Regions from separate parts of the Streptomyces sp. NBC_01723 genome, predicted to be linked through region 3. Evidence: riboswitches for the same ligand, from Rfam matches in the RefSeq annotation. Region 3 holds a riboswitch; each other region holds the start of a gene.
The links. Region 3 has a riboswitch for cyclic di-AMP ahead of OIE75_RS15080 (transglycosylase family protein). Riboswitches for the same ligand answer to the same signal wherever they lie in the genome.
Positions count from the first base shown of each region.

Region 1: it holds a riboswitch for cyclic di-AMP, as region 3 does, so the genes downstream of both, OIE75_RS35650 (M23 family metallopeptidase) here and OIE75_RS15080 (transglycosylase family protein) in region 3, are expected to answer to the same signal.
Region 2: it holds a riboswitch for cyclic di-AMP, as region 3 does, so the genes downstream of both, OIE75_RS17670 (M23 family metallopeptidase) here and OIE75_RS15080 (transglycosylase family protein) in region 3, are expected to answer to the same signal.
Region 4: it holds a riboswitch for cyclic di-AMP, as region 3 does, so the genes downstream of both, OIE75_RS22170 (transglycosylase SLT domain-containing protein) here and OIE75_RS15080 (transglycosylase family protein) in region 3, are expected to answer to the same signal.

Region 1 is NZ_CP109171.1:7,610,326-7,617,306, reverse strand. It holds gene OIE75_RS35655 (SGNH/GDSL hydrolase family protein) at 1-452, opposite strand, end outside; gene OIE75_RS35650 (M23 family metallopeptidase) at 658-1,578, opposite strand; cyclic di-AMP (ydaO/yuaA leader) riboswitch at 1,581-1,740, opposite strand; gene OIE75_RS35645 (tyrosine-protein phosphatase) at 2,167-2,964, shown strand; gene OIE75_RS35640 (DUF6126 family protein) at 2,993-3,115, opposite strand; gene OIE75_RS35635 (helix-turn-helix domain-containing protein) at 3,112-3,729, opposite strand; gene OIE75_RS35630 (aspartate aminotransferase family protein) at 3,833-5,218, opposite strand; gene dxs (1-deoxy-D-xylulose-5-phosphate synthase) at 5,219-6,981, opposite strand, start outside.
Region 2 is NZ_CP109171.1:3,851,838-3,858,818, forward strand. It holds gene OIE75_RS17660 (PrsW family intramembrane metalloprotease) at 1-605, shown strand, start outside; gene OIE75_RS17665 (aldo/keto reductase) at 628-1,572, opposite strand; gene OIE75_RS17670 (M23 family metallopeptidase) at 1,708-2,745, opposite strand; cyclic di-AMP (ydaO/yuaA leader) riboswitch at 2,756-2,912, opposite strand; gene OIE75_RS17675 (PP2C family protein-serine/threonine phosphatase) at 3,137-4,372, opposite strand; tRNA gene OIE75_RS17680 (tRNA-Met) at 4,522-4,595, opposite strand; gene OIE75_RS17685 (dihydrofolate reductase family protein) at 4,652-5,809, opposite strand; gene OIE75_RS17690 (helix-turn-helix transcriptional regulator) at 5,919-6,773, opposite strand; gene OIE75_RS17695 (NAD(P)H-dependent oxidoreductase) at 6,913-6,981, shown strand, end outside.
Region 3 is NZ_CP109171.1:3,260,092-3,267,072, forward strand. It holds gene OIE75_RS15060 (Ppx/GppA phosphatase family protein) at 1-633, opposite strand, end outside; gene OIE75_RS15065 (DUF501 domain-containing protein) at 630-1,181, opposite strand; gene OIE75_RS15070 (FtsB family cell division protein) at 1,231-1,713, opposite strand; gene eno (phosphopyruvate hydratase) at 1,816-3,096, opposite strand; gene OIE75_RS15080 (transglycosylase family protein) at 3,340-4,041, opposite strand; cyclic di-AMP (ydaO/yuaA leader) riboswitch at 4,045-4,211, opposite strand; gene OIE75_RS15085 (LysM peptidoglycan-binding domain-containing protein) at 4,395-5,435, opposite strand; gene OIE75_RS15090 (cytochrome P450 family protein) at 5,578-6,885, opposite strand; gene OIE75_RS15095 (nucleoside triphosphate pyrophosphohydrolase) at 6,882-6,981, opposite strand, start outside.
Region 4 is NZ_CP109171.1:4,774,574-4,781,554, forward strand. It holds gene OIE75_RS22160 (GNAT family N-acetyltransferase) at 1-1,033, opposite strand, end outside; gene OIE75_RS22165 (HAD family hydrolase) at 1,300-2,100, shown strand; gene OIE75_RS22170 (transglycosylase SLT domain-containing protein) at 2,116-2,607, opposite strand; cyclic di-AMP (ydaO/yuaA leader) riboswitch at 2,611-2,766, opposite strand; gene OIE75_RS22175 (polyprenyl synthetase family protein) at 3,334-4,344, shown strand; gene OIE75_RS22180 (LolA family protein) at 4,624-5,838, shown strand; gene OIE75_RS22185 (ABC transporter ATP-binding protein) at 5,867-6,835, shown strand; gene OIE75_RS22190 (ABC transporter permease) at 6,822-6,981, shown strand, end outside.

The DNA of each region.
Region 1 (6,981 bases), 4.4 Mb from region 3:
GGGCAGCCGTACCGGTCGGCGATGGCGCGGACGTGTCCGTTGTACGTGGCGATCTTGCCGCGCAGATGCCTGAGCACGGGCACGCCGCGGGTGTCGAACCCGGTCGTCACGAGGACGGTGCCGGCCGCTTCGGCCAGCGCGGCCACCGCCCGCTCGAACCGCTCGGCCACCTCGTCGGGGTCGGTGCCGGGCCGGAGGATGTCGTTGCCGCCAGCCGCGAACGAGACGAGGTCCGGCGCGAGTTCGGCGACTCGGGGGACCTGTTCGGCCGCGATCTGGTCGAGCAGCCTGCCGCGCACGGCGAGGTTCGCGTAGGTGAAGTCGCCCTCGGGGCGCCGGTCCGCGAGCAGTACGGCGAATCGGTCGGCCCAGCCGACGAACGCCCCGTCGGGGCCGCGGTCGCCGACGCCCTCGGTGAAGCTGTCCCCCAGCGCCACGTACGACCCGATCACTGCTCTGCTGTCATTCTTCGAATCGTCTGCCACATCGGGTCATGATTCACCTTGGAATGTGACCTACGCGACCGTAGGCAGGGGTTGACGGTCGGTGAGAAAGGCCACGCCTAAAGGCTTGGTCAATTGCGGAATACACCGAAGGCCGGACCCGGGGATCGGGGTCCGGCCTTCGGTGGCGTGGGGGCCGCGCCCTGGCCGTGCGTCAGAGAGAGACGCCGTGCGAACGCAGGAACGCGACCGGGTCGATGTCCGACCCGTAGTCCGGCGTGGTGCGGATCTCGAAGTGCAGGTGCGGACCGGTCACGTTGCCGGTGGCACCCGAGAGGCCGACCTGCTGGCCCGCCGTCACCGACTGGCCGGCGGAGACGGAGAGGGAGGAGAGGTGGGCGTACTGGGCGTAGTGGCCGTCGGCGAGCTGGATGACGACCTGGTTGCCGTACGCACCGCCGGGGCCGGCGGAGACGACGGTGCCCGCACCGACGGCCTTGAGCGGGGTGCCGGTCGGGACGACGAAGTCGGTGCCGGTGTGGTAGCCGCTGGACCACATGCTGCCGGACTGGTGGTACGGGGTACCGACGGTGCCGCCCGCGACGGGGGAGGTGTAGCCGCTGCTGGTGCCGGCGTCCGAGGTGGAGGCCTTCTCGGCGTCCGTGGACTTCTCGGCCGGCTTGGCGGCGGGCTTCTCCGCCTCCGCCGGCTTCTCGGCGGCGGGCTTCTCGGCGGCCGGCTTCTCCGACTGGGCGGCCTTGGCGCCGACCGAGAGCTTCAGGCCGGGGTGGATCAGCGACGGGTCCGAACCGATGGCCTCGCGGTTGTCCTCGTACAGCTTCTTCCAGCCGCCGTCGACGTTCTGCTCATCGGCGATCCGCGAGAGGTAGTCGCCGCTCTTGACGGTGTAGGTCCGCGCGTCCGAGTTCTTCTCGGTGCCACTCGCGGCGGCCTTCTGCGCCGTCGTCGCGACGGACTGCACGGACTGCTCGGAAACGGAGTGCGCGGGGGCGGCGTTGGCGCCGGCGGCCCCTATCAGGGGGAGCGCGAGCACGGCGCCACCGGTTCCGGCGACGGCGATGGTGCGGGTCAGGCGCATGGCCCTGGTACGGCGGTGCTTACCCTTCGCGGGCATGGCGAATTCCTCTCCGGCGCCTGCGAGGTGAGCTGTCGGGTTCGGGCTGGAGATGCCCGGCCGCGCCGAAACGCGGCTTCACCCCAAGCCGTTCCGGGAACCGGAACAGGCATTCGTACCTGTGGGTCCCCCGCTCCTGCCGGGTACGGGTGGTGGATGAGAGTGGGCTCCGGTCGGCGGCAGGATTAGGCGTCCGTCCGGATCGGTGGTGAACGTAAGGGACCAAGACGCACCCGGACAAGCGAAGAGTTCCACCGGAAGGTGTTCCGATTGATCCTTTACTGGTATATCCGGTCACACTCCGTCGATTCGGGGAATGGCGTTTCGAGTGAACGTCCTTGAAAACCGGCTTGATTACGTGAACATGACGGACGACGCACGGTTACGGATATGACGCTGCTCACGCGCCACTTCTCCACCCTTTCGCATTTCGGCGTCAGTTGGAATTAAGGCGTCAATTCGGACAGAAAGCCCGAGGCATCCCTTAATGCCCTGTGGACAACTCATCGGCGCAGACAGGGGATGCCGTATCGTCGAGGCGAGCCCGCCGCCGAGCAGCGTCGGCGGGGCGGAGTGGGAGGAGTCCCCGTGACGCAGCAGGTCCCGTCGACCGAACCCGAGCTGACCGGTGTGCGCAATTTCCGGGACGTCGGCGGACTGCCGGCCGTGGACGGGCGACGGGTGCGGCAGGGCGTGCTGTTCCGCAGCGGCCACCTGGCGCACGCCACCGGGGAGGACGCCGCCTTCCTGGCCACCCTCGGCCTGCACACCATCTTCGACTTCCGCAACGCGGCCGACCAGAAGCTGGAAGGCCCCGACGTCGAGCTGCCGGGCGTGCGCAATGTGAACCTGCCGCTGAGCGACCCGGCCGACGGCGCCGAGTTCTGGAAGATGGTCCGCGACGGCGACCTCCACCAGCTGCACGAGATCCTGGCCGACGGCAAGGGTGCCCAACGGATGATCGCGTCCTACCGCACGATCATCACGGAGCGCACGGCGGAGCACTCCCGGGTTCTGCACGCGCTCGCCGAGGACAGCGTCCCCGCCCTGATGCACTGCGCGGCCGGCAAGGACCGCGCGGGCCTGTCGATCGCGGTCACGCTGCTCGCGCTCGGCGTCGAGCGCGATGCCGTCCTCGACGACTACCTCAAGTCGAACGCGACGCACCGCCGCTACAAGGTGCGCCGCGGCAGCTCCGCCGCCTCGGCCTACTCCCCCGAGGTCATGGAGCTGCTCAGCCCCCTGTTCGACGCCCGCGCCGAGTACCTGGCGGCCGCCTTCGACACCGTCGAGGAGACCTGGGGCGGCGTCGACGCCTACCTGGAGCAGGGCCTGCACCTCACCCCGGCGACCCGGGAGCGGCTGCGCGAGCGGATGCTGGACTGATCCGGTACGGCACCGGTCCGCACGACCGCTAGCGGCCGGCGCCCACCTCGAAGAGCAGGTAGAGGAAGCCGCCGAAGACGTGTCCCAGGGCGATGTAGATGAGCAGCCGCACCCACAGGGCACGCGGGAACTTCTCCTCCATGGACGTCACGACATCTCCCCGGGGGTCGTCGGGCCGAGGCACAGCGTGGCCGTCGGGCTCTGCAGCAGGGTGTGGACGAAGAGCAGCTCGACCCCTTCTGGGTCCTGTGCGGCGATCCGGTGCGGGGTCAGCGAGTCGAAGTGGGCGCCGTCCCCCACGCCGAGCCGGTGCTCGGTGTCCCCGAGGCGCAGCCGCAGGCGGCCCCTGAGCACGTGCAGCCACTCCTCGCCGGGGTGCACCCGCACGATGTCGCCCTGGGAGCCGTACGGCACCTCGACGCGCAGGGCCTGCATGCCCCGGCCCGGCGCTCCCGCCCGCCGGTACGTCCAGCCGCCCGCGGCGGTGGGCTCCATCTCGGCGGCGCGGATCACCGCGTCCGGGTCCGCGGGCGCCTCCCCCAGCAGTCCGGCGACGGTCGTACCGTAGACGCGGGCGAGGGCGAGCAGCATCGGCAGCGAGGGCTGGCGCTGCCCGGTCTCCAGGCGGGAGAGGTGGGCGGGCGACAGTCCGGCCGCGCGGGCCGCCGCCTCCAGGGTCAGGGCGGCCCGCCGCCGCAGCTCACGCAGCTGGGGCGCGACGGCGGCGACCGCCCCGTCGGCCGGTCCGGTCTCGGAGGAGCTCAGGCTCATGGCTCCATTCAGCCCGAACTTTGCCCACCGGGCAAATTTGTTGCCTCTCAGGCAAAAACTCCGAGGCGAATGGGCCGCCGGGCGGCCACCGACGGACTCAGCGGTGCGCCACCGCCTGCTTGACCAGCGTCTTGCCGAAGTCCCACATCAGACCGCCGCCGTTGTGCGCGTCGTCCATCACCTCGGTGAAGGCGTCGACGAACCGGTCCACGTCCGCGGTGTCGATGATCAGGGGCGGGATCAGTTTGATCACCTCCAGGTGGTCGCCGGAGACCTGGGTGAGGATCCGGTGCCGCTGCAGCAGCGGCACCACCACCATCTGCGCGAAGAGGCCCTTCCGGGCGGCCTGGAGCATGGTCCAGCGGCTGCGCAGCTTCAGGGACCGCGGCCGGCCGAACTCGATGCCGATCATCAGCCCGCGGCCCCGGACGTCGGCGAGCAGCTCGTAGCGGTCCACCAGCGCCGCCAGCCGGGACTTCAGCCGCTCCCCCACCGCGGCGGCGTTCGCCACGATCTCCTCGTTCTCCATCACCGAGAGCACGGCGAGTCCGGCCGCCATGGCCTGCGCGTTGGACCCGAAGCTCGCCGAGTGGACCTGTACGCGGTCCATCGAGGAGTACACCTTCTGGAAGATCCAGTCCTTGCCCAGGGTGGCGCCCACCGGCACGTAGCCGCCGGACAGCGCCTTGGCCACGCAGACCAGGTCGGGCTCGACGCCGTCCTCGTGCTGGAAGGCGTAGAACTTCCCGGTCCTGCCCAGGCCCGTCTGCACCTCGTCGGCGATCAGCAGTGCCTTGTGCCGGTGCAGCAGGTCCTGCGCGGCCCGCAGGTAGCCGGGCGGGGCCTCGTGCACGCCCTTGCCCTGGATCGGCTCCACGACGAGCGCGGCCACGTCTCCCTGCCGCAGTTCGCGCGCCAGGGCGTCCAGGTCGCCGAGCGGGACCGCGGTGTCGGGCAGCAGCGGCGCGAAGCCCTTGCGGAAGCCGTCCTCGCCGTTGACGGAGAGCGAGCCGGTGGTCAGTCCGTGGAAGGCGTGGGTGCAGTACAGGATCCTCGGCCTGCCGGTCGCGTACCGGGCGAACTTCAGCGCGGTCTCCACCGCCTCGGTCCCGCTGTTGCCGAAGAAGACCCGGTCCAGGTGCGGGCTGTACGAGAGCAGCCGCTCGGCCAGGAGCCCGGGCAGCGGCGGACAGTCGAAGCGGGTCAGGTCGGCGAGCGAGGCATCCAGGACGTCGTGCAGCGCCTTGCGGACGACCGGGTGGTGGCGGCCCAGGCCCATCACCGCGAACCCGGCGAGCATGTCCAGGTAGTCGTTGCCGTCCGCGTCCCAGAAGTGCGCGCCCTCGGCCCGCTCGTAGACCTTGTCGAAGCCGATGGTGTGCAGCATGCGCGGCAGCTGGTGGTTGAGGTGCCTGGCGTGCAGCTCGTACCGCTCGGCCCCGCGCTCGGCCAAGAGCGCGGCGAGGTCGAACTCCTTGGTCATTCAGTTCTCTCCTTGCGCAGGCATGACGTTCCGTCCGTCCCCGGGGGTTTCCACCGCTCGCCGCCCGACGGCCAGGCTCGCGCTGATCCGGCCGGCGATGTCGACCGGGGTGAGGCCGATGTCCGCGAGCACCTCGGCGCGTTTGGCGTGGGCGAGGAACTGGTCGGGGACGCCGAAGCGGCGTACGGGCACGTCGGCCTCGGCGTCGCCGAGGGCCAGCGCCACCGCCGAACCGACCCCGGCCGCCCTGCTGTTGTCCTCGACGACGGCGACCAGGCGGTGCCGGGCGGCCAGTGGGGCCAGCTCCGGGTCGACGGGCTTGACCCAGCGCGGGTCGACGACGGTGCATCCGATGCCGCGCGCCTCGAGCAGTTCCGCGGCCCCGAGGCAGACGGGCGCCATCACACCGACGGCCACCAGCAGCACCTCGGGCCGGTCCGCGGCGTGCAGGACGTCCATGCCGCCGACCCGGCCCACGGCGGGGACGTCGGGGCCGACGGACTCCTTCGGGAAGCGCACCAGGGTCGGCGCGTCGTCGACGGCGACCGCCTCGCGCAGCTGGGCGCGCAACTGGCCGGCGTCGCGCGGGGCGGCGATGCGCAGCCCGGGGACGACCTGGAGGACGGACATGTCCCACATGCCGTTGTGCGAGGGCCCGTCGGTGCCGGTGACGCCGGCCCGGTCCAGGACGAAGGTGACCCCGCAGCGGTGCAGCGCCACGTCCATCAGCAGTTGGTCGAAGGCGCGGTTGAGGAAGGTGGCGTAGACGGCGACGACGGGGTGGAGTCCGCCCGTGGCGAGGCCGGCCGCGGACACGGCGGCGTGCTGTTCGGCGATGCCGACGTCCCAGACCCGGTCGGGGAACCGTTCGGCGAAGGGTGCCAGGCCGACCGGGTGCAGCATGGCCGCGGTGATCGCCACGACGTCGTCGCGCTCCGCTCCGATCCGCAGCATCTCCTCGCCGAACACGGAGGTCCAGGACGGCCCGCCCGCGGGGACGAGCGGTGCGCAGGTGAGCGGGTCCATCGCGCCGACGGTGTGGAAGTGGTCCTCCTCGTCGCGCAGGGCGGGTTCGTAGCCCCGGCCCTTCTCCGTGAGGCAGTGCACCAGCACCGGTCCGTGGAAGCGTTTCGCGCGCCGCAGCGCCGACTCGACGGCCCCGAGGTCGTGTCCGTCGATCGGGCCGAGGTACTTCAGCCCCAGGTCCTCGAAGAGTCCCTGCGGGGCGAAGGCGTCCTTGAACCCCTTCTTGGCGCCGTGCAGGGCCTCGTAGACGGTGTGGCCGACCACCGGGGTGCGGTGGAGCACGTCCTTGCCCCAGGCCAGCATCCGCTCGTAGCCGTCGGTGGTGCGCAGCGTCGCGAGGTGGTTGGCGAGGCCGCCGATGGTCGGGGCGTACGAGCGTTCGTTGTCGTTGACCACGACGACGAGCGGCCGGTCCCGGGCGGCCGCGATGTTGTTCAGGGCCTCCCAGGCCATGCCGCCGGTGAGCGCGCCGTCGCCGATGACGGCGACGACGTGGCCGCGCTCTCCGCGCACGTCGCGGGCCTTGGCGAGGCCGTCGGCCCAGCCGAGCACGGTGGAGGCGTGGCTGTTCTCGATGACGTCGTGCTCGGACTCCTCGCGGGACGGATAGCCGGACAGGCCGCCCTTGCCGCGCAGTTTCGAGAAGTCCTGACGCCCGGTCAGGAGCTTGTGTACGTAGCTCTGGTGGCCGGTGTCCCACAGGATGCGGTCGGCCGGCGACTCGAAGACCCGGTGCA
Region 2 (6,981 bases), 590 kb from region 3:
CGCTGTGGAACGGCTCGGCCGCGTTCGGCGAGTACGGCTTCTACGCCGTGTACGCGGCCTTCATGGTGCCGGCCTTCGGCCTGCTGACCTGGCTGGTGATCTGGACCCGGCAGCGCGAACTGGGCACCGTACGGGCCGAGCTGCCCGCGTATGTCCTGGCCGGATGGCTGACGCCCGCGGAGCCGCACGCGCTCGGCTCGATGCGGGCCCGCCGCGTCGCCCGGCAGCACGCCCGGCGGCACGGCGGGAAGGAGGCGGCACGCGCGGTGGCCCAGTACGAGGCGTACGCGACCTCGCTGGCGTTCCTGCGGCAGCGCGGCCGCCGGGGCCGGGCGGGCGCCGACTACGCCGCGCGGGAGCGGGAGATGCTGGACGCCCTGTGGCACCGGCGCGGCGCGGCCCGCCCGGCCCTGGACCACGCGGCCCGCTCGACGGCACCACCCGTACCCCGGCCCGCGCCGCCCTGGGCGTACCCGTACGCCACCTACGGCCCGTACGGCGGCGGCCCTCCGGCGCCGTACCCGGCCCAGACGCCGTACCCCGCTCAGGCGCCGTACGTCCCGTACGCCCACCCGTACGCACCGCCGGGCCCCTACCGCCCGTAGGCGGGCACCGGCGGCGTCACACTCAGGCCGAGGCCCGCGTCAGCCGCGCGACCTCGTCGTCCGTCAGGCTCAGCTCCGCGACGCCCAGCAGCGCGGGCAGCTGCTCCACCGTGCGCGCGGACGCGATCGGCGCGGCCACCGTCGGTTGCGCGGCCAGCCAGGCGAGGGCGACCGTGGCGACGGGGGCGTCGTGGGCCTCGGCGATCTCGTCCAGGGCGGCGAGCACCCGCCGGCCGCGCTCGGTCTCCAGGTGCTTGCCCGCACCGCCCGCACGCGGGCTGTCGACGCTCGCGCCGGGCCGGTACTTGCCGGTGAGGAAGCCGGCCGCGAGGGCGTAGTACGGCACGGCGGCCAGGCCCGACCGCTCGGCGAGGTCGCGCAGCCCGCCCTCGTAGGTGTCGCGCGAGACCAGGTTGTAGTGCGGCTGGAGGGCGACGTACCGGGCGAGCCCCTCGCGGTCGGAGAACTCCAGGGAGGCCGCGAGCCGCTCGGCGGAGATGTTGGAGGCGGCGATGTGCCGCACCTTGCCCGCCTTCACCAGCTCGTCCAGCGCGCCGATGATCTCCTCGACCGGCACCTCGGGCTTGTCGAAGTGCGTGTAGTAGAGGTCGATGTGATCGGTGCCCAGGCGGCGCAGCGAGGCGTCGGCCGCCGCCTTGATGTTCGCGGCGGACAGGCCCGGGTACTCGGGGTGCTGGCTGACCTTGGTGGCGAGGACGACGTCGTCACGGTTGCCGCGGGCCGCGAACCACCGGCCGAGGACGGTCTCGGACTCGCCGCCGCTGTTGCCGTCGACCCAGGCGGAGTACGAGTCGGCGGTGTCCACGAAGTTGCCGCCGGCCGCCGTGTAGGCGTCCAGGACGGCGAAGGAGCGGTCCTGGTCGGCGGTCCAGCCGAAGACGTTGCCGCCGAGGGCGAGGGGGAAGACCTCCAGGTCGGAGGAGCCGAGCTTGCGCAGAGAAGTCATGTAGGGCGTCAACGAACGCACCGGATCAGGTCATTCCGGCACGGACGCAAAAACCCCGCAAACCGGCAGCCCTGACGTCGGGGGGTTGCCGTCAGGACCGCCGGGGACCAGCGGGGAAGCGGATGGGCCGGTGGCTCAGGGTGTGAGGCCCTTACTCTGCAGCCAGGCCATCGGGTCGATGCCGGAGCCGCCGTCGGCGTGGACCTCCATGTGGAGGTGGGCGCCGGTGACGTTGCCGGTGGCGCCGACGCGGCCGATGACGTCACCGGTGGTGACCTCCTGACCGACGCTGACGCTGATCGAGGACTGGTGGGCGTACCAGATCTCGGTGCCGTCATCCAGGGTGAGCACGGTCTTGTAGCCGTACGACCCGTCCCAGCCGGCCGACGTGATGGTGCCGCTGTGCACGGCCTTGAGCAGCGTGCCCGTGGGTGCGGCGAAGTCGAGGCCGGTGTGGTGGCCGGAGGACCAGTAGGCGCCGGCCTGACCGAAGGTCGAGGAGATCGTGTACGAGGAGGTCGGCAGCGTGAACTGCATGGCCAGCTTGGCCAGGCGCTCGGCCTCGGCCTTCTTCGCGGCCTCCTCCTCCGCCTTCTTCTTGGCGGCGGCGGCCTTGGCCTCGGCCTCCTTCTCCGCCTTGGCGGCGGCTTCCGCGGCCTTCTTCTCGGCGGCCGCGGCGGCCTCGGCGGCGGCCTTGGTCTCGACCTGGGCCTGCTGCTGCTCGGCCTGCGCCATGATCCGGGCCCGCAGGGACTCACCGGCGCCGGCGGTGTCGGTGCCCTCCGCGGTGTCGGCGGCGGCGGTCACGCCGATGCCGCTGAGCGGGGTGCTGGAGCCCTCCGGCTGCGGTGCGTCGTCGGAGATGAGCGAGCCGACGTTGGGCAGGTCCGGCATGGAGATCGACACCGGCGGCTTGCCGGTCTGCGCGCTGGCCATGCCGCCCGCACCGACGGCGGCTATGACACCGACGCCGAGGACGGTGGAGCTGCGGGCGAGCCCGCCACGCTGCTTGGCGACGCGGTGCCGGCCGCGTACGGGGCGGATGGAGTCCTCGGTGGGATTCCACTCCTCCCAAGGACCCTCTTCGGTGCGGTAGTTCTCGTAGCCGAAGGTGTCGGTGTCGTGCCGACTGGGCACGAACGGGGCCTCGGGGGCAGGCCGGTTGGACGCCACGTGGGCGTACTCCTTTCCTTCCTTTCGCCTACCGGGTTAGCTGACGGGTTCGGAGCAGGAAGGTCTCCTACGCGCGCATGCAGCCGTGTTGCCACGGCGTCAAACGCCCGATTCACCCCAATGTGGTGGTTCCCCGGTTCCCTTGCGGGATTCGGCGCGTGCGCACGGAGCCGCCTTCTGTGACGGCTGGGACGACCGCGCTGCGTTATCGAACGTTAATAGACCCGGGGGCCGGATTCCAAGCTGTTCCTCTTGATCGTTAACGAAGACAGCCGGGACGTACACCTCAGGATCGGTGAAAACCGGGCGAGTTGACCGCGCCTCGGTATTCCCCTTCACGGCATTTCTTTCTGACGGTACGTCAGTTGTTATGCGGAGGGATGCCACCCCGTCACGGCTCGTGACAATGATCATGGTCGCCGCGCCGTGGCCGCCGTACGGCGAGCAGCGCCATGTCGTCCGCCATCCCGCCCCCTGAGTGGCGGCGCACGTCGCGGGCGAGGGTTTCGAGCAGCTTCGCCGGATGACGGAAGACGCGACCGGACAGCCGCGCGTACGGATCGTAGAACTCCCCCCGCTCGTCCCGGGCTTCCGACAGTCCGTCGGTGTACAGCAGCAGCGTGGCCCCACCGGGGAAGGCCGTCTCCTCCGCGCGGTCGGGCCACACACCCAGCTCGCCCATGCCGAGCGGCAGCGCCGACTCCCGGGCGGGCAGCGGCCCCAGGGTGCCGTCGCCGTGGAGCAGCAGGGGCGGCGGATGCCCGCGGTTGACGATGCGTACGGTCCCGGCGCCGTGCGGGAGTTCGGCGAGGACGGCGGTGGTGAAGCCCTCGAAGGCGTCCAGTCCCTCGCGCCGGGTGCCCTCGCGGGCCAGCGCCCGCTCCAGGCGCTGTGCCACCGCCTCCAGCGTCGCCTCCTGTTCGGCGGCCTCCCGGAAGGCGCCGATCACCACGGCGACGGCGGCCACCGCTCCCATGCCCTTGCCCCGCACGTCCCCCACGATGAGCCGGACGCCGCGCGCACTGTCCTGCACCGCGTACAGGTCACCGCCGATGAAGGCGCCGGCCTGCGCGGCCTCGTAGCAGGCGGCGATCTCGAAGCCGGCGATCCGCTCGGCCGGCTCGGGCAGTACGGCGCGCTGGGCGGCCTCGGCGATCTCCCGGGCGATGGCGAGGCGCTCGTCGGTGCGGCGGACGAAGGCGTTGACGAAGACGGCGAGCGCGGCGACCGTCGCGATGGTGATCAGCTCGGTGAGGGAGTCGACGTAGTGGATGACGCCCTTGCCGAGCTGCAGCCCGATGACCGAGGCGACCACGGCGATCCCGGTGAGCGCGGTGCCCCGCCGGGAGTAGATCGGGGCGGCGACCAGCGGCGCGGCGGTGTAGAGGGGACCGGCGGTGAAGTAGCGCGGGGTGAAGATGTCGTACAGGACGGCGACGACGATCAGCAGTACGGGGAGCGAGCGCGCGAGGGTGCGGCCGTAGGACGTGCGCCACGGCCTCGGCTGCCCGGCGGGCGGCACGGGCGCCATCTCGCCCCCGAGGCCCGGGTCGGGCACGGGATCGCCGGGGAGCCGGCCGCCGGCTCTGGCGTACGCTCCCTCGTCCTCCACATCGCCTGCCCGCACCACTGGTCTCCCGCCGCCCCCTGTCCGCGCCGCTTGCCGTGCCGTACTCCAGGTTTCCCGCGACGGGGGTGGGCGGCGAGTGGTGAGGGCCGAGCGGGTGAACGCACCGAGGGCCGGAACCCTTTCGGATTCCGGCCCTCGGCCTTCAGTAGCGGGGACAGGATTTGAACCTGCGACCTCTGGGTTATGAGCCCAGCGAGCTACCGAGCTGCTCCACCCCGCGTCGTTGTGTTCACCACTGTACGTCATCCCGGGGGCCGAATGCACATCGGTATCCCTCTATCCCGCCAGGTGGCGGTTGGGCGCCTTCGCCCGCCCTTCGTACTCCGGCAGTACGACGACGACGGCGCCCCCGGCGGCGAGCACCCCGCCGCCGTCCGCCCCCGGCACGAAGGTGTCCGGCTCCCGCCAGGCCGTGACCACGCGACGCACCCCGGCGTCGAGGATCAGCCGGGCGCAGGGCGCGGGCCTGGAGGCGCGGCGCGCACAGGGCTCCAGGCTGCTGTACACGGTGGCACCCGCGAGCCGCGGATCGGAGCGGTCGACCTTGGCGAGCGCGGCCTCCTCGGCGTGCACGACGGCGTCGCCGCCCTCCCGCGAGTACCCCCGCGCCAGCTCGCTCCCGTCGGCGGCGACCACGACCGCCCCCACGCTGAACGCCGTCCGGGACGGCGGGCACAGCTCCGCCAGCTCGCAGGCGAGCGCCAGCCAGTGCCGGTCGGCGGCGCTCACGCGGTCGCCGGTGCCGGGTGCGGTCGGCAGGTACCGCATCAGCACGACGTCCTCGATCCGCCGCGACTCCACCAGCCGCAGCCGCCCGCCCTGGTAGGCGCCGGGCCCGAAGAGCCGGGGCGCGGCCGGGTCACCGACGAGCAGGGGCGCGAGTACGAGCTGCAGCTCGTCGGCGAGTTCCTGCTGGAGCAGCTGGGTGTGGACGGTCCCGCCCCCCTCCACCATGAGCCGCCGCACCCCGCGCCGGTCGTACAGGTACTCGAGCACCGCCCGCCAGTGGAGCGAGTCGCCGAGCGGGACGACGACATCGCCGGCGATCCCCAGTGCCCGGGCCCGTCCGGCCCCCTCGTCCGTGGTCAGCAGCACCTTCTCCCCACCGGTGTGCCAGAACCGCGCCGCCGGGTCGAGTTCACCGCTGCCGCTGACGGTGACCTTGAGCGGGTACTCGGCCCTGCCGTCCGCCACCCGCGCCGCCCGCCGCTCGGCGGAGTTCACCAGCAGCCGCGGATTGTCGGCCCGGATCGTCCCGGCGCCGACCAGGATCGCGTCCACCGAGGCCCGCACCTCGTCGACCCGCTCGAAGTCGGCGGGGCTGGACAGCAGGAGCCGGTCGGGCCCGGTGTCGTCCAGACAGCCGTCGAGGGAGACGGCGGCGGAGAGAAGGACGTAGGGGAGGGGCCTGCCGGCCCTCTCGTGGGCGGTCATGTCCGGACGTGCTCCTTCGTGCTTCGGCCCCGGTCGCGGAACCGCCCCGCGGGCCGTTCCCGCCGGGGCCGTACTCGCCGTCACGGTAGCCGTCCCACGCCGGCGTCGTTCAGTTACTCGCGGACCTGGGGGCGTTCACCGAAGGATGCGCGTCGTCGCCGTCCGCGCCCAGGCCCGCGAGCAGGCGCAGCCCGTCCTCGGTGGGGCTGCCGGGGGCCGCGGACAGCACCAGCAGCTCCATGCCCGACGCGTCCGGCATCGCGAAGTTCTCCTGGTGCAGTTCCAGCAGTCCGACCAGCGGGTGCCGGTATGCCTTGCGTCCATGCGTGCGGGCGCAGACGTCCGCGCGGGCCCAGAGGCGGCGGAAGCGCTCGCTGCCCATCGCCAACTCGCCGATGAGCGAGGCCAGGCGGGGATCGTCCGGGAACTTGCCTGCGGCCAGGCGCAAGTGCCCGACCGCGTCGAGGGTGCAGTTCTCCCAGTCCGCGTAGAGGCCCCGCTCGGCCTCCTCCAGGAAGATGTGCCGGGCGGTGTTCAGGCCCGGCAGCGGCCGGCCGAAGAGGAGCCCGGCAAGGCGGTTCCCGGCGAGCACGTCCAGGCGGTGGTTCATGATGAGCGCGGGTGCGTCGGCGACCAGGTCGAGGACGCGCAGCAGTTCCGGCCGGACGCGGGAGGCCGGTGCCTTCGCCCGGCGGCGGCGCTGCCGGGCGAGCCGGTGGAGGTGCCCGCGTTCGGTCTCGTCGAGGCCGAGGACGCGGGCGAGCGCGTCGAGGACCTGCTCGGAGGGCTGGGTGGCGCGGCCCTGCTCCAGGCGTACGTAGTAGTCGACGCTGACTCCGGACAGGTGCGCGACCTCTTCGCGGCGCAGCCCTTCGACCCGGCGGCGGCGGTCGGTGGGGATGCCGACGGCCGCCGGGTCGACCCGGGAACGCCGGGTCCGGAGGAAACCCGCGAGATCGTCCATGCCCCCAGTATGGCCACGGGTGGGGTCCGTGAAGGTGGTCCCGCTGATACCAGGAAGTCCCGTCCGGTGGTCAGGGCGTCCCTGAACGCCGGGCGCCGCGGCGTCCAGGATCGAAGGCATCCGATCCGAAGGAGTCCCCGTGAAGACGCTGATCGTCCACGCCCACCCGGAGCCGAAGTCGCTCAACGGCTCGCTGAAGGACCTCGCG
Region 3 (6,981 bases):
CGCCTCGCGCAGCGGCACCGTCTCCTCGGCGAGGTCGAGGGCCGCCTCGATGTCGGCCCGCATCGCCGCGACCTGCTCGGCGGTGGGCGGGTCGGTCACCACGCCCTCGCGCACCAGGTGCCGCTCGGTCATCCGCACACAGCCGACGTCCACCGAGCGGGCGGCGCGCACATGGTCGTCGCCCACCACGAACTCGGTGGAGCCGCCGCCGATGTCGACGACCAGGTAGGGCCGGTCGAGGTCGTCGCGCCCCGCCAGCTCCCGGGTCGCCCCGGTGAAGGAGAACTCCGCCTCCTGGTCGCCGGAGATGACCTCCGGCTCCACACCGAGGATGTCCAGCACCCCGCGCACGAAGTCGTCGCGGTTCTCCGCGTCCCGGGAGGCGGAGGTCGCCACGAAGCGCACCCGCTCGGCGCCGTGCTCCTTGATCACCTCGGCGTACTCGCGGCACGCGGCGAAGGTCCGCTCCAGCGCCTCCGGCGCCAGCCGCCCGGTGCGGTCGACGCCCTGGCCGAGCCGCACGATGGTCATGCGGCGGTCCAGGTCGGTCAGCTCACCGGTGGCCGGGTCGGCGTCCGCGACGAGCAGCCGGATCGAGTTCGTACCGCAGTCGACGGCGGCGACACGGGTCACTGGGCGTCCTCCTGGTCGGCGGGGCCGGCGGGGTCGGCGGGCGTCACGCACGGCCCCTTGCGCCACCACTCGGGCAGCAGCGCGATCGCCTCGTCGCCCAGCGGATTGACGCCGGGTCCGGCCGCCAGCGAGTGGGCGACCAGCACGTGCAGGCACTTGACCCGGTCCGGCATGCCGCCCGCGCTCGGGAAACCGGTCAGCTCCTCGATCTCGTCGCGGCGCCGGATGTAGTCCTCGTGCGCCGCGCGGTAGGCGTCGGCCAGCTCCGGGTCGGCGGCGAGGCGCTCGGTCATCTCCTTCATCACGCCGTTCGCCTCCAGCGTGCCGATGGCGGAGGCCGCCTTCGGGCACGTCAGGTAGTACAGCGTCGGGAAGGGGGTGCCGTCGGGCAGCCGCGGTGCCGTCTCCACGACGTCCGGCTGTCCGCAGGGGCAGCGGTGCGCGATGGCGCGCAGGCCGCGCGGAGGACGGCCGAGCTGCTGCTTGAAGGCCAGCACGTCCGCGTCGGTGGGCTCGGTGCGCGGCGTGGTCGGCGGGGGAGTCTGCATGACTGTCTTCTGCTGGTCTTCCTGTTGAGTCAGTGCCGGCGCGGTCGGTTCACGGCCGGCGGGCGGCGGCGTCGGCCTTGTCGACACCGTCCCAGACGTTCCGGTACCAGGGGCGGTCGGCCCCGCCGGACTCGGCGCGGGCCTTCCTGGCGGCGTCCGGGTCGACGACGACGAACCCCGTCTCCCCCGGCATCACGTAGTGCAGCCGCAGCCGGACCTGCTGCTCGGCGTAGGCGTCGTCCTGCCAGCGCGCCTTGAGGTCGCGCAGCTCCTCGACCCGGTCCCGGGTCTCCTGCTGCTCCCGCCGCAGATCGGCGATCTCGGCGCGCTGGGCGACGTACTGCCGTATCGGATAGGCGAGCGCCACGACGAGGGAGCAGAGCACCATCGCGAGCAGCGCGGCCCGGCCGGTCAGCCGGGAGCGACGGGCCTGGCGCTTGGTCTGCGAGCGGTAGACCCGGGCCGCGGTCTGTTCCCCGATGATCCGGATCCTGGTCGCGGTGGAGAAACGGTCCCGGTCCTTCACCGCCATGTCTGTCCCCGCTTCCCGTCCACACGTGCGTACGTCCCCGCACACGGTACGGGACCGAGTACGGGGACGTACGTACGACGCCGCCTACGACGGCGGCGGCGCTCAGCCCTTGAAGCGCGGGAAGGCGCTGCGGCCGGCGTACACCGCGGCGTCGTCGAGGATCTCCTCGATGCGCAGCAGCTGGTTGTACTTGGCGACGCGCTCGGAGCGGGCCGGGGCGCCGGTCTTGATCTGGCCGCAGTTGGTGGCGACGGCCAGGTCGGCGATGGTGACGTCCTCGGTCTCGCCGGAGCGGTGGGACATCATGCACTTGAAGCCGTTGCGCTGGGCCAGCTCCACGGCGTCCAGGGTCTCGGTCAGCGAACCGATCTGGTTGACCTTGACGAGCAGGGCGTTGGCCGAGTTCTCCTCGATGCCGCGGGCCAGGCGCTCCGGGTTGGTGACGAACAGGTCGTCGCCGACGAGCTGCACCTTGTCGCCGAGCTTGGCGGTGATGGTGTTCCAGCCGTCCCAGTCGTCCTCGAACAGCGGGTCCTCGATGGAGACCAGCGGGTACGCCTCGACCAGCTCGGCGTAGTACTCGGTCATCTCGGCGGCGGTGCGGTTCTTGCCCTCGAAGGCGTAGGAGCCGTCCTTGTAGAACTCGGACGCGGCGACGTCGAGCGCGAGGGCGATCTGCTCGCCGGGGGTGTAGCCGGCCTCCTTGATCGCCTCCAGGATGAGGTCGAGGGCCTCGCGGTTGGAGCCGAGGTTCGGGGCGAAGCCGCCCTCGTCGCCGAGGCCGGTGGCCAGGCCCTTGTTCTTCAGGACCTTCTTGAGCGTGTGGTAGACCTCGGCGCCCCAGCGCAGGGCCTCGGAGAAGGACTCCGCGCCGATCGGGGCGATCATGAACTCCTGGATGTCCACGTTGGAGTCGGCGTGCGAGCCGCCGTTCAGGATGTTCATCATCGGCACCGGCAGCAGGTGCGCGTTGGGGCCGCCCAGGTAGCGGAAGAGCGGCAGGTCGCTGGCCTCGGAGGCGGCGTGGGCGACGGCGAGGGAGACGCCGAGGATGGCGTTGGCGCCGAGCGAGCCCTTGTTGTCGGTGGCGTCCAGGTCGAACATGGCCTGGTCGATCAGGCGCTGCTCGGTGGCGTCGTACCCGACCAGCTCCGGGCCGATCTGCTCGATGACGGCGAGGACGGCCTTCTCGACGCCCTTGCCGAGGTAACGGCCCGGGTCGCCGTCACGGAGTTCGATGGCCTCGAAGGCACCGGTGGAGGCGCCGGACGGAACGGCGGCACGACCCGTGCTGCCGTCGTCGAGGCCGACCTCGACCTCGACCGTGGGGTTGCCTCGGGAGTCCAGGATTTCCCGGGCTACGACGACGTCGATGGACGGCACGAGCATCTCCTTCTTCAATGTGACGCTTCGGTGTGACGCGCGGGTCCGCAGGACCGCGTCGGCTCTGCGGGACCGAGCCTAACCGGCTCCGGGCGATCGGCCAGCCGATCGCCCACCCGCTGGACAGAACCGAGAGTAAATTGTTTCCGAACGGAACAAAGAGGGCTGGGCGACGGGCGCAAAAATCCCGCCCCGGTGCGCACGGGGAACACGCACCGGGGCGGGAATCGCGACAGGAGCCGCTTACTTCAGGTGCAGCTGCTGACCCGGGAAGATCAGGTCGGCCTCGTCGACGATGTCGTCGTTCAGCTTGAACAGCTTCTCCCAGCCGCCCTTGACCTCGTGCTTCTCGGCGATGGAGCTGAGGGTGTCACCCTTGACGACCTTGTACTCGCCGTCACCCTTCTCGACCTTCTTGCCGGTGGGGGTGGTGACCGTCTTCTCCTCGGCCTTCTTCTCGGCCTTCGGCTCGGCGGCCGGGCGCTCGTCGGAGCGGGACGCCTTCTGCTCGGTGGAGCGGTCGGCGGTGGAGCCGCTGTCCTGGCTCTCGCCGGAGCCGCCGCCGGTGTTCGCGGCGTTCGAGAGGCCGGTGCCGCAGACCGGCCAGGCACCCTTGCCCTGGCCCGCGAGCACCTTCTCGGCGATCTCGATCTGCTGCGCCTTGCTGGCCTGGTCGGCGGTGGCGGCGTACTGGGTACCGCCGTAGCCGGCCCAGGTGGACGCGGAGAACTGGAGGCCGCCGTAGTAGCCGTTGCCGGTGTTGATGGACCAGTTGCCACCGGACTCGCACTGGGCGACGGCGTCCCACTCGGAGGTGGTGGCGGCGGAGGCGTTGCCGGCCGCCATCAGCGGGGCGGCGACGGCGGCACCGGTCACGCCGGCGACGGCGATGACGCGAGTGGCCTTGGACGGACGACGGTGCTTGCCCTTGCCGGAAAACAGCATGGTTGATCCCCTCACCGACGCCTGCGAGGTGAGCTGTCGGGTTCGGGCCGGTTGAGTTGCCCGGCCGGGTTCCTCGCGGAACTCGGCTCCACCCCTAGCCGCTCCGGCAGAACTGCCCGGTGCGGCACTTACCTTGGGTCCCCCGCTCCTGCCTTCGGCGCTTTACGCGACGACTGTTCCCGTACGGCCGCTGGCAGGATTCGGCGTTGCGGCTGTCGGGGCCCGCGGTGGCGAGCGGTCATGACCGTAGACACGCGCTCCGCGGATTTTCAAAGACGATCACGGCTTCTGAGACCTATCTCTCACGAGATCCAAAACGGACATAGAGTCTCTAACCGTGACGTGAACTCCCCCTACTTTTCGCCCGATTCGCCCGTGACCGTGAGCGTCTGACCGGGCAGGATGCGGTCGGGGTCCTGGCCGACGACCCGCTCGTTGTCGGAGTAGAGCGCACGCCATCCGCCGTCGACACCAAAGGAGTCGGCGATGGCCCAGAGATTGTCCCCGGAGCGGACGATGTACGAGCCGTCGTCGGCGTCGCCCGACCCTCCGTCACGCGAGGCGTGCCGGCCCGAGGTGCTGTCGGTGAGGCCCTTCCAGCGCCCGCCCTCGTCCGCACTGTCGCCGCGGTGCTTGCCCGAGCCGGACGAGCGGTCGGCGGCCTCCGGTTCGTCGGTGGCGCGGCGGTCACTTTCAGGCGATGTGCCCGTCTTGGCGGATTGATCCTTGCCGCCGGACGAGTCGTCAGAGGAATCCGACCCGGAGGACGGAGAAGACGACGAAGGGGACGAAGCGGACGCGCCGGGAGTCGGCGCGGTCTCCTTCTCCGAACCCGACGGCGACGACGCGTCGGACGACTCGGATGATTCGGACGACTCGGGCGAGTCCGACGCCTTGGGCGAACCCGTCGGCTCGGGCGTCTTGGACCCGGCGGCCGATCCGGCGGGGTCGGGGGTGTCCGACGTCTTCGGGGCCTGCGAACCCTCCGACGCGCCGTCACCCGTCGGGGCGGTGGCGCCCGGGGGGTTGCCGAGACCCGCGAGCAGCCCGCAGGTCGGCCAGGCCGCGATGCCCTGGTCCGCGTACAGCTTCTCGGCGATTCTTATCTGCTGGGAGCGACTGGCCTGGTCGGCGCTGGCCGCGTACTCCAGACCGCCGTACCGCTCCCACGCCTCCTGGGGGAGCTGGAGGCCGCCGTAGTAGCCGTTGCCGACGTTCTGGCTCCAGGCGCCGCCGGTCTCGCACTCGGCGACCTGGTCCCAGTTCGCCCCGGCCGCGTGGGCGCCGGTGGCGCCGAGCAGCGGGATGGCGATGGCGGAGCCGGTCACTCCGGCGGCGACGACCAGTGCGGGAGCCTGGCGGGGGCGGCGGTGACGACCGTTCCCGGAGAGCATGCGACGACCTTTCACAGACGACGGGGACCGTGCGGCGGGTGATGCTCGTCGCCACACTGGTTCGTGAACGTATAGGCAGATGATCGCTTGTCACAAGTTCATGCCGCACAGATCACGTGAAGATCACAGAGTTGAGGGCGTGTCACGTTTGCCTTGACGACGCACCGTTGCCGAGTGCTGACGCGGACGGCGTGAACGAGACGGGCAAAGTGCGCAGACCCCGCATGATGAGCCCGCCGCGCCAGCGCAGTTCGCCCGGGTCGGCGGCGAGGCGCAGGTCGGGGAGGCGGGTGAGGAGCGTGGCGAGCGCGGTCTGCCCCTCCAGCCGGGCGAGCGGGGCGCCGAGGCAGTAGTGGATGCCGTGGCCGTACCCGAGGTGCTGGCTGTCGCGGCGGGCCAGGTCCAGGGTGTCCGGGTCGGCGAAGCGCTCCGGGTCCCGGTCGGCGGCGGCCAGGACGACGAGGACGGGATCGCCCGCCGCGATCTCCTGACCGCCGAAGGTGAGCGGCTCGGTGGCGAAGCGCCAGGTGGCCAGCTCCACCGGGCCGTCGTAGCGGAGCAGTTCCTCCACGCCGGTCTCCAGCAGGCCGCGTTCGCCGGCCGCGAGGGAGGACTGGAGGCGGGCGCGCTGCTCGGGGTGGGTGAGCAGGGCGTAGGTCCCGTTGCCCACCAGATTGACCGTGGTCTCGAAACCCGCGAAGAGAAGGATGAAGGCCATCGCCGCGGCCTCGTTCTCCGTGAGGTGCTCGCCGTGGTCGGAGGCGCGGATGAGACCCGAGATGAGGTCCTCGCCGGGGCCGGGCTCGGGCGGCAGCGCGGCGCGTTTGCGGTGGATGAGGTCGGCGAGGTAGCCCCGCATCTTCTTGACCGACCGCGCCACACCGCCGCGTGGGCCCCCTCCGTGACGGATCATCATGCCCGCCCAGTCCCGGAAGTCGTCCTGGTCCTCGCGGGGTACGCCGAGCAGGTCGCAGATGGCGTAGATGGGCAGCGGGAAGGCGAAGTCGTGGATCAGGTCGGCGGAGCCGTCGGCCGCGAACCGGTCGATGAGGTCGTCGGCCAGCTCCTGCACCCGGGGTGCGAACTCGGCGACCCGGCGAGGGGTGAACGCCTTGCTGACCAGTCGGCGCAGCCGGGTGTGGTCCGGCGGGTCGATGTTCAGCAGATGGGTCATCAGCTCGGCCTTCCGCTCCCCCGGAATGCCCGTCTTGCCCTTGGCGTGCGCGGGCTCGTCGTGGTGGGCCGGGTTCTTGGACAGCCGGGGGTCGGCGAGGGCCTGCTTGGCATCGGCGTACCGGGTGACCAGCCAGGCCTCCACGCCGCTGGGCAGCCGTGTGCGGTGCACGGGGGCGTGTTCGCGCAGCCAGGCGTAGGCGGGGTAGGGGTCGCTGGCGAACTCCCAGGTGAACAGCTCGGGGGCGGGTCCGGCGGGCTGCGGGCGCGGGGTCACCCCTCGACCCCCCGGATCGCGTCCCGGTACGCCCGGGCCGCCGCTCTGAGCGCCGCCTCCGGGTCGGTGCCCTCGGACTCGGCGCGGGCGGCCAGG
Region 4 (6,981 bases), 1.5 Mb from region 3:
ACGTCCGTACCGCGAGCGACGCCAGCCGCGGCCGGTCGCGCACGAAGCCGTGCGCGCGGCGGGCCGGTTCGCGGCCGAGCCAGTGCAGGGCGGCGCCCGCCCCCGGGCGCGTCGCCGCCCCCTCGTACACCGGCAGTTCCCCGGTCTTCAGCGAGTCCTTGTACTCCGCCGGGCCCCGCCCCATGTCCAGCAGCCCGATGCCCTCGGCGGCCGCGGCCTCCGCCATCCGCAGGTGCAGGACGAGCCCCGGCGAGTACTTGGCGAAGTCCGGGTCGTAGGCCGGGAACCAGCACGCCAGGACCGTCGCCGAACGCAGCCCGAAGTGGGCGGCGACCGGCCGGCCGCCCGCGTAGAGCACGGACAGGGTGCCCGTGCACTCCGGCGCGCGCGTCTGGGTGAGCCTGCCGACGAGCCGGCTGATCCACTCCTGCGCGAACCGGTCCCGGCGTCCCGTCCTGCGGTACTGCGCGGACTTCCACTCCATGAGCGTGCGCAGCGCGGCCGGCTCACGCTCGTCGAAGACGAAGCGCACGGCGCCGGCCTGGCGGCCCAGCCTGCGCTCCTTGGCGAGCGTGGTCTTCAGGAACTTCGGCGACTGGGTGCGCAGGACGTTCTCGTACGCCTCGTAGCCCTTCTCCACGTCGATGACGTAGGTGGTGTGCTCCTCGGCGGCGTACGGCACGAACAGCCCCTGTTCGGCCTCCAGGTTGTCGAAGGCGAGACTCGACAGGGAGCAGGCCCGCAGCAGTCCGCGGGGATCCGGGGCGAGGCCCTGGCGCAGCACCGCGCCCTGGCAGTCCGACACCCCCAGCCCGATCGCCCGGCCCTGGCCCAGCGGTCCGCGTTCGTGCGGCAGGAATCCGGCCGCCTCACCGCCGTCGTACAGCACCGCCACCCGCGCCCGCGGCCGTACCCGGCCCACGGCGTCGGTGAACTCCGGTTCCATGAAAGGGTTGCGCGGCGCCGTCGACTTGGCGCGTATGTCCCGCCAGTGCTCCCGTTCCCCCTCGCCCAGCTCCTGTGGCCCGAGCACACGTACGCGTCCGCTGTTCAACCCGACCCCCCGATCAAGTCCCCCCTGGACAACAGGAAGGTACCCCGGGGGCTGACTCGAGGGGTAGGTAGCAGACCATGTTGTTGCCAACCGGTGCACAGGCCTTTAACCGGCTTTAGCCGATGATGTGCCAGGTTTCGGACATGTTCGTGCGTCGTCGTGCGCGTTCGAACGCACTCGCTGCGTCCTCGTTCGGAACCGGTCGCGGGTGAGTCGGATGGGTGTCGCGTCCGTATTCTCTGATCATGGACCGCACCGCATACTCACTCGTCGCCACCGATCTCGACGGCACGCTGCTCCGCGGCGACGACACCGTCTCCGAACGGTCGCTGGCCGCGCTGGCGCGGGTGGCCCGGGCGGGTGCGCGGCACCTGGTGGTGACGGGGCGCCCGGCACCCCGGGTGCGGCCCCTGCTCGACCGCCTCGGGTGCACGGGGCTCGCGGTGTGCGGGCAGGGCGCGCAGGTGTACGACGCCGGCGCGCACCGGATGCTGTGGTCGGTGACCCTGGACCGGGAGCTGGCGGAGACCGCGCTCGGCAAGATCGAGGCCGAGGTGGGCCAGGTGCACGCCGCGGTCGACCAGGACGGCGTCGACGGCCTGACCCTCATCGAGCCCGGGTACCTGATGCCCCACCCCACGCTGCCCGCGGTGCGGGTGGAGCGGCGCGACCAGCTGTGGCGCACCCCGATCAGCAAGGTGCTGCTGCGCCACCCCGACCTGAGCGACGACGAGTTGGCGTCGACGGCGCGCGCGGTGGTCGGCTCCCTCGCGACGGTCACCATGTCGGGGCCCGGCACGGTGGAGCTGCAGCCGTGCGGCATCACCAAGGCGACCGGCCTGGCGCTGGCCGCCGAGCACCTGGGGGTGGGCCGGCGGCACACGATCGCCTTCGGCGACATGCCCAACGACATCCCCATGTTCGACTGGGCGGCGCACGGCGTCGCCATGGCCGGTGCCCACCCCGAACTCAAGGCGGTGGCCGACGAGGTCACGACGACGAACGAGGACGACGGCGTGGCCGTCGTCCTCGAACGGGTCTTCTGAACGTCCCGGTGCGGCTCAGTACGCGCCGAAGACGTTGTCCATCGAGCCGTACCGGTCGGCCGCGTAGTTGCAGGCGGCGGTGATGTTGGCGACCGGGTCGTACGGGTCCCAGGAGGTGCCCTCGACGTGGTACGCCTGGAAGGTCGGGTCGATCACCTGGAGCAGGCCCTTGGACGGGGTGCCGTTGATGGCGTTGATGTCCCAGTTGTTGATGGCGAGCGGGTTGCCGGACGACTCCCGCATGATGTTGCGGTGAATGCCCTCGTACGAGCCGGGGATGCCGTGCTGCGCCATGACGTCGAGCGACTCGCGGATCCAGCCGTCGAGGTTGTCCGGGTACGTGGTCGCCGCCGTGGCGGCCGTCTTGGTGGCGGCCGGGGTGGCCGCGGACGCGCCGGTGGCGCCGATGAGCGGCAGGGCGAGCACCGCGACACCGGTGCCGGCCACGGCGAGCCTGCGGGCGATGCGGGTGGTCCGGGCGTGACGGTTCTGACCGTTGGCAGACATCTGTATCCCTCTCCTGACGCCTGCGAGGTGAGCTGTCGGGTTCGGGCGGGGAGGTGCCCGGCCGCGCCCTGACGGGTACGGCTTCACCCCGAGCCGCTCCGGTGGTGACCGGTGCGGCGACTTACCTGGGTCCCCCGCTCCTGCCGGCGAGTGAGTTGAGTGGATGACTGTGTGTACGGGCGATGGCAGGATTCGGCGTCCGCCCGACAGGCCGGGAACGTATGCGAGAGCACATGTCCGAAACAAGTGCAGGAATCACCCAACGCCCTGTTGACCTTGGTCTGAGGCGTTTGGGGCTCTTGATCCTTTGCGGTTGCCAAGCCTCAACTGGCTTGCGGGACAAAGGGAGGGCGCAGGTTGCGGCGGGGTTGCCCGAGGGTGCTCCGGAGTGAGCCAACTCACGGGCCTCAACAAGCGCGGCAAAACGGGCATTAGTCCCAACTGTGCTCCAACCGGCCCTGGATGCAGAGTGCTTCGCCCGTCCGGTGTTTTCGCGTGCCGCGCGGGCATCCGTTCGGGACCGGGGAGGCGATATTGGTATCGGTCAATATGTGGTCATATCGACCGATCAAAAACATACCGCTCATGATCCGATACCGCCCGGCCTGTAACGGTGGGCGCTAGCGGTGATCGAAAGGTGACCGGATACGCTGACTCGAGTGGTGGCAGCGACCTATCGACAAACCAGGTAATCGCCAGTAGACACCAGCAGACAGGAGACCCCTCGTGACCGTCGTCGGGCCGTTCGGGCTGAGCGTGCGGGACCAGGCTCTGGAAGCCGATGTCCAGGCCGGATTGGTCGCGGTCGAGGAAGGGTTGCTTGAGGCAACCAAAAGCGAGGTGCCCTTCATCACGGAGGCCGCCCAGCATCTGGTGCGGGCCGGCGGCAAGCGGTTCCGGCCGCTCCTTGTGATGCTCTCGGCCCAGTTCGGTGACCCCTATGCCCCCGGGATCGTGCCCTCGGCCGTGGTGGTGGAGCTGACCCACCTGGCCACGCTGTACCACGACGACGTGATGGACGAGGCCGCCGTGCGGCGCGGGGTCGCCAGCGCCAATGTCCGCTGGGACAACTCGGTCGCGGTCCTGACCGGCGACTTCCTGTTCGCCCGTGCCTCCCAGATCCTCGCCGACCTCGGGCCCGAGGCGGTCCGCGTGCAGGCCCTCGCGTTCGAGCGGCTGGTCACCGGCCAGATCCTGGAGACGGCGGGCCCGCAGGACGGCCGGGACCCCGTCGACCACTACCTGGACGTGCTGGGCGGCAAGACCGGCTCGCTGGTGGCCGTCTCCTGCCGGTTCGGCGCGATGATGTCGGGCGCCGACGAGACGGTCGTGGACGTGCTCACCCAGTACGGCGAGCGGCTCGGCGTCGCCTTCCAGCTCGCGGACGACGTCCTGGACATCGCCTCCGACTCCCACGAGTCGGGCAAGACGCCCGGCACGGACCTGCGCGAGGGCATCCCCACCCTGCCGGTGCTCCGGCTGCGCGAGCGCGCGGCCCGGCTGGGCCTCGCCGAGGACGTCGCGCTGAGCGAGCTGCTCGCCTCCGACCTGAGCGACGACGCCCGGCACGCCGAGGCACTGCGCCTGCTGCGTGCCCACCCCGCGCTGGAGCACGCCCGGCGGGACACCGTCCGCTACGCCAAGGAAGCCCGCGCGGCCCTGGCCCCGCTGCGGGAGTGCGAGGCGAAGGCCGCGCTGGTGGAACTGTGCGACGCCGTGGTGCACCGGGCCGGCTGAACCCCCCGCCCCGCCCGTGCGCCGCGCCACGGGCGGGTGCCCTCCGTCGGCGGGCGGCGTACCCGTCCCCTACGGGGCGGGGGAGGAACCGCCCTCCGGTGTCATCCCGCAGGAGTACGTGGAGTTGAGTCCGCGGTCTGACGATTGCGCTCCGGTGATTTGGTCAGATGGACACCACGGAAACACCAATCCTCACCGATTCGGGTGAGAATGGCGGCTCACGGGTGAACGAGTGCGAGGTCGCGAGCAGCCGCCGCCGACGACGGAGGTAGGGCACAGATGGCACCGATCGATTCCGACGACAACACGACCCCCGGGGCGGGCGAGGAGCTGAGCGCCCGACGGCGCAAGGCCGCGCGGTACGTCGTCCCGGTCGCGGTGATGGGAGTGGCGGCCGCGACGATCGGGCTGGTCCCCGCTCTCGCCGACTCCGGGGACCCCGACCTGCCGAAGGTCACGGCGGAGGAACTCGTCCAGAAGATCGCCGAGTCGGACGTCCAGCAGCTCTCCGGCACGGTCCGGATCAGCACCGACCTGGGCCTGCCGGACCTCGGCGGCCTGGAGAGCGGCCTGATGTCCGGAATGTCCGGCGGTCCGGGCGGGGACGGGAAGGACGGAGGCTCGTCCGCCGACCCCTCGGCCAAGCTCACCCAGCTGGTCTCCGGCTCCCACACCCTGCGCGTCGCGGCCGACGGCCCCGACCGGCAGAAGGTGTCCCTGCTGGAGGACGCCGCCGAGTACAGCCTCATCCACGACGGCAAGGACGTCTGGGGCTACGACAGCAAGTCCAACGAGGTCTACCACTCCACGTCCGACGGCGCGGAGCGGCCGGAGAAGGACGTGCCGGCCACCCCGAAGGACTTCGCCGACCAGGCGCTCAAGTCGATCGACGACACCACGTCCGTGAAGGTCGGCGGCACCGCCCAGGTGGCCGGCCGCGACGCGTACCGGCTCGTCGTCGAGCCCAGGCAGAAGGGTTCCACGGTCGGTGCGATCACCGTCGCCGTGGACGCCGAGACCGGCACCCCGCTGAAGTTCACGCTGACCCCGGCGAGCGGCGGCGCCGCCGTCGTGGACGCGGGCTTCACCAAGGTCAGCTTCGCGAAGCCGGACGCGTCGACGTTCGACTTCACCCCGCCCAAGGGCGCGAAGGTGACCGAGGCCGACGAGAAGGCCACCAAGGCCCCGGAGCACGGGCGCAAGGCCGAGGGCGACCTCGCCAAGGAACTGGACGGCCTGAAGGTCATCGGCGAGGGCTGGAACTCGATCGCCGCGTTCGACACCGGCGGCCAGGGCCTGCCCACGGGTGCCGCGGGCGGCGGCGACCTCGGCGGCTTCCTCGGGTCCCTCGGCGACCAGGTCAAGGGCGACTTCGGCTCGGGCACGGTCTTCAAGACCCGCCTGGTCAACGCCCTGATCACCGAGGACGGCAAGGTCTACGCCGGTGCGGTCACCAAGGACGCGCTGGTGAAGGCCGCGAACGCCGCGAAGTAACGGAGCAGGGGCACAGGAGAGGAAGCCGATGGCCGAACCGTCCGTCACGGAGCCGGAGCGGGCGGACGACGCCGTCATCTCCACCCGCGGGCTCACCAAGCGCTACCGCGGCGGACAGCTCGCCGTGGACGGTCTCGACCTGACCGTCCCGGCGGGCAGCGTCTTCGGCTTCCTCGGCCCCAACGGTTCCGGCAAGACCACCACCATCCGCATGCTGATGGGCCTGATCGAACCGACCTCGGGCAGCGCCCGGGTCCTCGGCCGGCCCATGCCGCGCGCGGCCCGCACCGTACTGCCCAGGGTCGGCGCCCTCATCGAGGGCCCGGCCCTGTACGGCTTCCTCTCCGGCCGCGACAACCTCCTGCGCTACGACGCCGCCGACCCGACCGCCGACCCGCGCACCCGGCGCGAGCGCGTCGCGGCGGCGCTGGACCGGGTGGGCCTCGCGGCCGCGTCCGGCAAGAAGGCGAAGGCGTACTCGCTCGGCATGAAGCAGCGGCTCGGCCTCGCCGCCGCGCTGCTCCAGCCGCGCCGCCTGCTGGTCCTGGACGAGCCGACCAACGGGCTCGACCCCCAGGGCATGCGCGAGATCCGCGCGCTGGTCCGCGAACTGGCCTCCGATGGCACCACCGTCTTCCTCTCCTCCCACCTGCTGGACGAGATCGAGCAGGTCTGCACGCACGCCGCCGTGATGGCCCAGGGACGCCTGATCACCCAGGGCGCGGTGGCCGACCTGTCGGCCGGGGCGCGCGGCCGGCTGGTGGTGAACACGCCGGACGCGGGCGAGGCGGCCCGGGTGCTGAAGGAGCAGGGCGCCGGGGACGTGGTCGTCGCCGAGGACCGGGTGACGGCCGAGCCCCCGGACCGCGACCTGGCCGAGGTCAACGCGGCCCTGGTCGCGGCCCACGTCCGGGTCCGCGGCTTCGCACTGGAACGGGCCTCCCTGGAGGACGCGTTCGTGGCCCTGACCGGAGAGGGATTCGATGTCGCGGGCTGAGACGGGGAACGTGCCGCCGGCGCGGGCGGAGACGCCGGGCGCGGGCGTGGGTGCGGTGCGCACACCGAATCCGCTGTGGTCCCTCGGACTGCTGCGCAGCGAACTGCTGATCACCTTCCGGCGCTGGCGCACCCTCGCCCTGCTGG